3 regions of the Planococcus versutus genome follow, and region 2 is predicted to be linked to each of the others. Evidence: predicted binding sites of a transcription regulator. Region 2 holds the regulator's gene; each other region holds the start of a gene.
What was found. Region 2 encodes CtsR, which represses protease genes until heat stress. Its sites were predicted from a motif close to ATGGTCAATAAAGGTCAAACA; they were not measured.

Region 1 (3,283 bases), 1.0 Mb from region 2:
TTACAAGTGCTACTGCTTTGTCTTGACCAATGACGCGTTCTTTTAAAGTTTCGCCTAAACGCAACAGCTTTTCGCGTTCACCTTCTACTAATTTCGTGACGGGAATACCTGTCCATCTTGCGACAATTCCTGCTACTTCTTCTTCTGTTACTTCTTCACGCAGCAATCGTTCAGCACCTTCGTTTTCTAAGTCTGCCTCTAATGCTATTAATTTTTTTTCGAGTGCTGGAATTTTACCATGTTGCAAAACAGCTGCTGCGTTTAAGTCATACTTATTTTCCGCATCTTCTAATTGTCTACGAAACTGATCTAATTGCTCACGTTTTTGCTGAATGATTTTCAATGATTCTTTTTCTTTAAGCCATTGATTTTTCATACCTGCTGAAGAATCTCGTAGTTCTTTAATTTCTTCACGTAAAGTTTCCAAGCGAACTTTACTCGCTTCGTCTTTTTCTTTCATCAATGCTTGTTCTTCTATTTCCAACTGTAGCAACCGGCGTGTTACTTCATCCAGTTCTTGCGGCATCGAATCGATTTCTGTACGAATCATTGCACAAGCTTCGTCTATCAAGTCGATCGCTTTGTCTGGTAAAAAGCGCTCTGTAATGTAGCGATCCGACATGGCAGCCGCTGCAACAATTGCACGGTCATGAATACGGACAGCATGGTGTAATTCAAAACGTTCTTTTAAACCGCGCAAAATCGATACTGTATCTTCGACAGATGGCTCGCGTACTAGTACTTGTTGGAAACGGCGTTCTAAAGCAGGATCTTTTTCAATATGCATGCGGTACTCATCTAGTGTTGTCGCACCAATACAGTATAGTTCACCACGAGCAAGCATGGGCTTCAGCATATTCCCTGCATCCATTGCCCCTTCTGTTTTACCTGCACCAACAATTGTGTGAATTTCATCAATGAACAAAATGATTTGTCCTTCACTGTCTTTTACTTGTTTTAACACCGCTTTTAATCGCTCTTCGAATTCTCCACGGTATTTAGCACCGGCAATTAATGCACTCATGTCAAGTTCATAAATTGTTCGATTTTTCAATCCTTCTGGAACATCATTGCGAACAATACGTTGTGCTAATCCTTCAACAATCGCTGTTTTACCAACACCAGGTTCCCCGATTAACACGGGATTGTTTTTTGTTTTACGCGATAAGATTCGAATCACGTTTCGAATTTCTTGATCTCTACCAATGACTGGATCCATTTTTCCTGATTGTGCTTGTTCCACCATATTGCGTCCAAATTGCTCTAATGGGGATTTTTGTTCTTCATTATTTGGGGATTGAACCATAACAACCACTCCTTTTAAAAAGTTTGACTATCTTTGACTAATTAAAGTATAGCTAATTTTTTGTAAGTTAGCAATTATTTTGGTTTTTCAGCCGATTCTTTTATACTCTATATTTAACTGGTTGATTTGCTGTGTATGACCTTTTATAAATATATTTCACTCACAAACAGAAACAACCTCACTAGAATAAATCTAGTGAGGTTGTTCAAGTATTGCTTATCTGACGCCTAGTGCCATTTTTGCATAGCGTGACATATGTTCTTTGCCCCATACTGGCTGCCAGACAATTTTTACATCGACTTCTTCTACTTCCGGTAACTCATACAAAGCGGTTTTAACCATTTGTACGATTTGCGGTCCCATTGGACAACCCATTGATGTTAATGTCATCGTGACTACTGCAAATCCATCTTCTGACAACAACACATCATAAATTAGTCCTAAATTGACGATATCAATTCCCAACTCGGGATCGATTACTGTTTCTAATGCACCCATCATGCTATCTTTCATATCTTGATCCATTTAAAATCCCTCCTTTTACTAGTAATCTCATCTTAACAAACTTTGTACGAAAATGGAATTGACATGATTACTCAGATAAATGCTTGGCAAACCATTGTGTGGCGTTAAGCATGCCTGTTCGACTTACTGCATGTCCTGCTTCTCGTTCACGATGGAAAACAATTTTTTCCGGTACCGATTCGTATTGTTTTTTAAGATCTTTGTACAAACGATATGTTGGTTCGAAAGGAACTGTCGTATCTTGCTCACCGTGCCAGAAATAAATAGGACGTTTATTGAATTTATCTTGGTGTTGAACACTATCAAATAGCGCTAAAGTTGTTAGCATGTGCTCTTTTTCTTTTTTACTCACCGGTAACTCAAAACCTCTAGATTCGTATTGCGTCATTTGTGCTTGAGCCAATTCTACATAATTACCTGCTCCCATCATTACAGCTGCAGCTTGGATCCATGGATAGACAATCATGGCTCCCATTGTAGTGATGCCTCCCATAGAAGTACCACCCACTCCTAATTCGCCGACGACTAAATCTCGCTTGTGAAGTTCGGCGTGCAAAAATGCCAACTCTTCTATAGAAGTCAGGACGATTTCCCAAAACCGTAAACTGATTTCAACTGTATCTAATGCCTCACTTCGTTCTCCGTGAAAAAGAGCATCCGGTAAAATCACACGAAGTCCTCTTTGAGCTAATTGATATGCATAATGCAAATTATGTTCTTTAGCACTCATATGACCATGAAAAAAGACCACTGTTGGTAATGCAGAATGCTCATGTTGGTCTGGTGTTATGTGAAGCAACGGGATATGTTCCCACATTTGTTTTTCTACTTTCAATTAAATTCACTTCCTTCACTTTCAATCCTACCAATTTTCAGGTTTTCCAGCAAATACCCATCTTCTCTCCAGAAAAGCCTTTTCTTCTCTAAAATTTTTGACGAATCCCCTGTACTATCGCTACACTGAGTATAGATAGAAAGGAGACGGCTACTTATGAAGCAACATTTAATTGTTCTTGATTTAGATGGAACATTATTGACAGACCAAAAAATCATTTCACCAAAAACTAAACTGACTTTAAATAAAGCAATAGAAGCAGGACACGAAGTGATGATTGCAACGGGTCGACCTTATCGCTCAAGTGAAACTTTTTACAAAGAGTTAGGATTATCAACGCCAATCGTCAACTTCAATGGTGCATTTGTTCATCATCCGAGAAATAGTAACTGGGGAATGTACCACACTCCTATTGGATTGAACACGGTTCATGAAGTAGTAGAGTCTATGTATGATTATAATTTCCATAATATCGTAGCTGAAGTTTTAGACGATGTGTATGTTCATCAACATGACGAAAAACTTATGGACATCTTTCGATTTGGAGATCCCACGATCACCACTGGCGATTTGCGTAGTTACTTAAAAACTGACCCAACCTCCATACTGATCCACGC
Region 2 (3,283 bases):
ATTGAATTTTGGTGCAACTTGTACAGAATAGGTAGGAGCCTTAGATTCCGGAGCGCCAGCTTCGGCGGAGGCGTCAGTGGGATACTACCCTGGTTGTATTGAAATTCTAACCCACAAGCCTGATCGGCTTGGGAGACAGTGTCAGGCGGGCAGTTTGACTGGGGCGGTCGCCTCCTAAAGAGTAACGGAGGCGCCCAAAGGTTCCCTCAGAATGGTTGGAAATCATTCGCAGAGTGTAAAGGCAGAAGGGAGCTTGACTGCGAGACGTACATGTCGAGCAGGGTCGAAAGACGGGCTTAGTGATCCGGTGGTTCCGCATGGAAGGGCCATCGCTCAACGGATAAAAGCTACCCCGGGGATAACAGGCTTATCTCCCCCAAGAGTCCACATCGACGGGGAGGTTTGGCACCTCGATGTCGGCTCATCGCATCCTGGGGCTGTAGTCGGTCCCAAGGGTTGGGCTGTTCGCCCATTAAAGCGGTACGCGAGCTGGGTTCAGAACGTCGTGAGACAGTTCGGTCCCTATCCGTCGCGGGCGCAGGAAATTTGAGAGGAGCTGTCCTTAGTACGAGAGGACCGGGATGGACACACCGCTGGTGTACCAGTTGTTCTGCCAAGGGCATCGCTGGGTAGCTATGTGTGGCCGGGATAAGTGCTGAAAGCATCTAAGCACGAAGCCCCCCTCAAGATGAGATTTCCCATTGCGCAAGCAAGTAAGATCCCTCAAAGACGATGAGGTAGATAGGTTCGAGGTGGAAGCGTGGCGACACGTGCAGCTGACGAATACTAATCGATCGAGGACTTAACCAACAAACTGTACGCGAATCATGCACGATTTGTTTCACCTGTCGTTTATCCAGTTTTGAAAGAATAAGTACAAGTTTTTGAAAAAAAGCTTGAAAATACCAGGAGTACTGGTATACTAAATCTTGTCTTTCGAAAAAAATAGTCCAGTGATGATGGCAAAGAGGCCACACCCGTTCCCATCTCGAACACGGCAGTTAAGCTCTTTTGCGCCGATGGTAGTTGGGGTTTCCCCCTGTGAGAGTAGGACGTCGCTGGGCAACAATGACCACACACAAAAAGTCGTTACCGATTCCGGTAACGGCTTTTTTGTGCGTTGAATAGAAGAAAATAAATAAAACTTAAGGAATAGCTTTACAGACGTGTGATGCAATTAACATGTTATGCGATGACTTAAACATTAAAAGATCCGTAAGATCCAGCACTGGATTTTTTGGTATACGAATGCAGAATCTTGCAGAAATGAAATTCTCAAAACGTACTATTTGATATCTACAAAAACCTTAGTGTATACTTAAGTCAAATATAGTCAAAGTCAGCTTTTGCATATCATGTATCAAAGAGGTGAAAGTGATGCGGAACATTTCAGATGTAATTGAAGGTTATTTAAGGCAAGTTATCGAATTAAGCGAAAGAGATCATATCGAAATTAAACGTAGCGAGGTCGCCGAGAAATTTCAGTGCGTGCCTTCTCAAATAAACTATGTTATTAATACTCGATTTACTATAGATCGTGGTTATTTAGTTGAAAGTAAACGTGGTGGCGGTGGATATATTCGTATCAAAAGAATCAGGCTTCATCAAAAATCAGATGTCATCGCAGAGGTTATCGAGCGTTTAGAACATGGAGCTACACAAATAATGGCGGAAGATATAGTCTTCAGACTACTGGATGAAGAAATTATTTCTAAACGAGAAGCTAAACTTATTCTTAGCGCTGTTGATCGAGGCACGCTGCTGTTACCTATTCCTACACGAGATGAAGTTCGAGCACGTATTCTCATAGCGATGTTTTTTACAATTAAATATCAAACAAACATATAAAGGAGTGAAAAGATGATTTGCGATCAATGTGGAGAACGTTCTGCATCAGTTATAGTTAAACAACAGCAACACGGACAGATAATAGAACGTAACTTATGTCATGTATGTGCTGCTGAAAATCATAGTATTAATGTCGCTTTTGAACAAGATCCATTAGCCATTCATCAGTTATTATCAAATTGGTTTCCTAATTCGCAAGCGTCTACCAGCCCGGCTAGAAAGGAAGTAGTTACGTGTCCTTCTTGTGGCTTTACGTTTTCTAAATTTTTGCGACTTGGGAAGTTTGGATGCGACTCTTGCTACGACGCGTTTTCACCGCATCTGGATGAAATATTCAAACGTTTCCATAATGGAAATATAGAGCATAAAGGCAAAATACCAGCTTCATATGGCACTACCTTAAAAATTAAAAAAGAAATCGAAGAACTTCGTAAACAAATGCAGGTATGTATTCAAGAAGAAGACTTTGAAAAAGCTGCAAGACTAAGAGACGAAGTAAAAGCATTAAGTGCAAAACTTGAAGGAGGTGCTGCAGATGGCAGTTGAACGATTTCTTCAACCTCATGCAAGTAGTTGGATGACGAACAATGCTGAAAATGTAGATATTGCAATGAGTACGAGAATTAGGTTGGCTAGAAATTTAACAGACTTTAAATTTCCTTATTCGTTTACAGAAGATGAAGCACTTAAAGTAGATAAAGAAATCTCTTCTGTATTATTAGATAAAGGAAATGAATTAGATTATAATTTTAGCCATATCAGTATTGAAGAGCTTGCTCAATTACAAAAAGAAGTACTAGTAGAAAAACATTTGATTAGTCCTTTTCTCGTAAATAGTCAGCGTTCAGGATCTGTTTTATTGTCTGAAAATGAAGAGTTAAGTATTATGGTAAATGAAGAAGACCATTTGCGTATCCAAAGTCTTCAACCCGGCTTTCAGCTTCAACAAGCTTTTAAAATAGCCAATGAATTAGATTCTCTACTAGAAAAGAATTTGTCATATGCTTTTCATGAGAAGTATGGTTATTTAACTAGTTGTCCGACAAATGCAGGTACTGGAATGAGAGCGTCAGTTATGCTTCATCTGCCTGCATTGACCATGTCACATCAAATTCAACGAATCATTCCTGCAATTTCAAGATTGGGCATGGTGGTTCGAGGTATTTATGGAGAAGGTAGCGAAGCACTAGGAAATGTCTATCAAATATCCAATCAATTGACATTAGGTAAATCTGAATACGAAATTCTTCAGGATTTGGAGAATATGACTGAGCAAATTATTCAGCAAGAACGCAAAGCACGAGAAGCCATTGCGTTAAATTCACCAATGATTTTAGAAGATCGGGTGTATCGTTCACTTGGTGTTCTTACCCACTCGAGACTGCTGACGACAGAAGAAGCTGCGACGCGTCTGTCAGATGTTCGTTTGGGTATT
Region 3 (3,283 bases), 980 kb from region 2:
AAAAGCCGCGGCAATGGTATTCGCTTGATGTAAAACATCTTCGCCAAGTCCACCACGTGCTGCAATAAACTGAAGCGCTTGGTCAGCTTTACTACCTACTACTTCTTTTGAAATAGCTGCCATAGTGCTACCACCAGTTACTGCTATTTTTTTGTAAGTGCTGAACAAATTTTCAAGAAAGCGAGCAGCTTCTTTGCCAATATGAGACTTTACTGCAGGAATTTCATCGCTGTCTTGCGGTAAGATAACGATTTTCGAAATCTTTAAAATCTCTTGCAACTCGACTTCCATATCTGTTAATCCAGATAGCTCGCGAACAAATTTTTTCAGATTCTCGAGCACTTCCATGCCTTGTGAAGTCACAATCATACCGGCTGTTTTCATCTCAATTAATTGTTGATTTCGCAAAAGGTCCGTATCTTTTCTTATTTCACGCTCTGTTACCCCAGCAATTTCACATAAAGTTCTTCTGCCGATTGGTTGCTCTAAACAAATTGTTTGTAAAATTTGATACCTTTTCTTCAGGAGCTCGGACATTTCCGGCATCAGCTTTTGCTGAGCGTCAGATAATGCATCCATATTTCCACTCCGTTCTGTCTGGTCAATTTTCGTCCCAGCATTTATTTATCTGTCCCACTAGTTTCATTCTACCTAATCTTTCTATTAATTGCAAATAAAAAGAAGCGTTAAGTTTCTAACGCTTCCATTAAATCCACATAACCAATATTGCCATATAACAATAGATTGTTGTCTTTCTCTAATACTGGAATCATCAACATGTATTTTTCGTTCAACGTATCATCGCTTTCAATGTCTATTTCTGTATAGAGTAAAGGGATCTCTTCATTAACTAATTGAATCATTAACTTGGCTTCATCGCATAGCGGACAGTTGCTCCGTGTATACAAGGTAAACATTTTCAACTTCCTTTCAACTACATCAGCTTGACTGAGTCATTTTTTTCTAGAAAAAAATGACTCAGTTCACTTAAAAAGAGTGAACAAAGTCATTTCGTCTTTTGTATGCCCTCGGAAGGAATCGAACCTTCATCTCAAGAACCGGAATCTTACGTGTGATCCATTACACTACGAGGGCCAAATCGCTATTGGCGACTTTTCTATTATACGAAAATATGTCGACTTAATCAAGTGGCATTTTTCAATTCGTTAGATTTGACCTTTCTTGACCATGGTGTGTATGATAATAGTACAGCTGAGAAACTTTCAGCATTGTTTGTAAAACACTTAATCGAGGAGGAACTATTCTATGAACTTAATTCCTACAGTAATTGAACAAACTAGCCGAGGCGAACGTGCTTATGATATTTACTCACGTTTGTTGAAAGACCGCGTCATTATGCTGGGCAGCGCGATTGACGATAATGTTGCAAACTCTATTGTGGCACAACTTCTATTCCTTGAAGCAGAAGATCCAGATAAGGATATTTCAATCTACATCAACAGCCCCGGCGGTAGCATCACTGCTGGTATGGCAATCTATGACACAATGCAGTTTATCCGTCCAGACGTTCAAACCATCTGTATCGGTATGGCCGCATCAATGGGAGCTTTCTTACTTGCCGCTGGAACAAAAGGAAAACGCCTTGCACTTCCAAATGCGGAAGTGATGATTCACCAACCGCTTGGTGGTGCACAAGGACAAGCAACAGAAATCGAAATTGCAGCAAAACGTATTTTACACCTTCGCGAAAAATTGAATCAAATTCTTTCAGAACGTACGGGCCAACCAATCGAAGTGATCGCGAAAGATACAGATCGTGATAACTTCATGACAGCTGAACGTGCGTTAGAGTACGGCCTGATTGACCAAGTAATCACGCGTAGTAAATTACCTGAAGATCACAAAAAAGATATCTAAAAAAACCCCTCACGGCCTTTGCGCTGTGAGGGGTTTTTAGATAAAAAAATGATTGCTCACCCATGTAGGCAGACAACCATTTTTCTTATGGTATTACGCGTCTTTTTCAATAACTTGCGATAAGGTCTGGACGGCTTTTTCTTCATCCAAGCCTTCAGCAGAAATTTTAACATTTGTCCCTTTACTAATTGCAAGGCTCATAACGCCCATAATACTTTTCGCGTTAACCTTTTTATTGTCTTTTTCTAAGTAAACATCTGCATTAAACCGATTGGCTTCTTGAACGAACAAAGCAGCTTGTCTGGCTTGGAGACCCGTTTTCAATTGTACCTTCACTTGTTTTTCAACCATACTCATCCTCCTCTAAAACTAACTTTCTTCTATATGAACGCACCACCAACCAATTAACGGCCAATCATTTCTCCATTTCTCAGTGATGTAGCAATCTCATCGATTTTTCGGAGACGGTGATTGACACCGGATTTACTAACGCTTCCACCCGATACCATTTCACCTAGTTCTTTTAATGTTACATCCTGGTACTCTACTCGAAGTCGGGCAATTTCACGAAGTCTTTCTGGTAATTGATCGATTCCGATAGCTCCATCGATAAAACGAATATTCTCTACTTGTCGCAAAGCAGCATCGATGGTTTTGTTTAAGTTAGCTGTTTCACAATTGACAAGACGATTTACGCTATTACGCATGTCACGAATAATTCGAACATCTTCGAATTTTAATAACGCCGAATGCGCTCCGGTAATACTTAAAAAATCAGAAATTTTTTCAGCTTCTTTCAAATAGGTCACAAATCCTTTTTTGCGTTCGATCGTTTTGCTGTTTAAATGGAATTCATTCATTAAATCAACCAATGACTCGGCATGATCTTTATAAAGAGAGTAAATTTCTAAATGATAAGACGAGGTTTCGGGATTGTTAACCGAGCCACCCGCTAAAAAAGCACCTCTCAAGTAAGATCGTTTACAGCAGTTTTTTTCAATTAAACTTTTAACAATCTGATGTTGAAATTGAAAACCTTCTGTCAAAATCTCTAAATCTTCGAGAATATGCTTCGCTCCTTCTCGAATTCTGCAAATGTAAATATTGTTCTTTTTTAATCGCATTTTTTTTCGAACTAGTAATTCAACAGGATATGCTTTGTAAAAACGTTTTAGCAACGTATAAATACGACGTGCAATTGCTGCATTTTCAGTTTGGATATCCAGGCTTAGTTGACGATTGGAAAACGATAATGTACCATTCATTCGGATCATTGCGGAAAGTTCTGCTTTCCCACAACAATCGTCTATTTCAATTTGTGTCATTTCTTTTTTTGTTTCAGATGCAAAAGACAAAATTCGTTCCCCCTTTCAAAGCATTAAAAATATAGCTGCTTCGAATCTTC

Region 1: a site for CtsR is predicted at 1,327-1,347, ahead of I858_RS11875 (ATP-dependent Clp protease ATP-binding subunit). Genes of this name have one in related genera too.
Region 3: a site for CtsR is predicted at 1,170-1,190, ahead of clpP (ATP-dependent Clp endopeptidase proteolytic subunit ClpP). Genes of this name have one in related genera too.

What each region holds. Positions count from the first base shown of each region.
Region 1 covers NZ_CP016540.2:2,320,192-2,323,474, forward strand. The annotation lists gene I858_RS11875 (ATP-dependent Clp protease ATP-binding subunit) at 1-1,306, opposite strand, end outside; gene I858_RS11880 (metal-sulfur cluster assembly factor) at 1,523-1,831, opposite strand; gene I858_RS11885 (prolyl oligopeptidase family serine peptidase) at 1,899-2,666, opposite strand; gene I858_RS11890 (Cof-type HAD-IIB family hydrolase) at 2,823-3,283, shown strand, end outside.
Region 2 covers NZ_CP016540.2:85,574-88,856, forward strand. The annotation lists rRNA gene I858_RS00420 (23S ribosomal RNA) at 1-810, shown strand, start outside; rRNA gene rrf (5S ribosomal RNA) at 950-1,064, shown strand; gene I858_RS00430 (CtsR family transcriptional regulator) at 1,378-1,848, shown strand; gene I858_RS00435 (UvrB/UvrC motif-containing protein) at 1,861-2,394, shown strand; gene I858_RS00440 (protein-arginine kinase McsB) at 2,384-3,283, shown strand, end outside.
Region 3 covers NZ_CP016540.2:1,069,119-1,072,401, reverse strand. The annotation lists gene I858_RS05400 (sugar-binding transcriptional regulator) at 1-579, opposite strand, end outside; gene I858_RS05395 (glutaredoxin family protein) at 687-917, opposite strand; tRNA gene I858_RS05390 (tRNA-Arg) at 1,024-1,095, opposite strand; gene clpP (ATP-dependent Clp endopeptidase proteolytic subunit ClpP) at 1,267-1,878, shown strand; gene I858_RS05380 (HPr family phosphocarrier protein) at 1,972-2,229, opposite strand; gene whiA (DNA-binding protein WhiA) at 2,283-3,233, opposite strand; gene I858_RS05370 (gluconeogenesis factor YvcK family protein) at 3,257-3,283, opposite strand, start outside.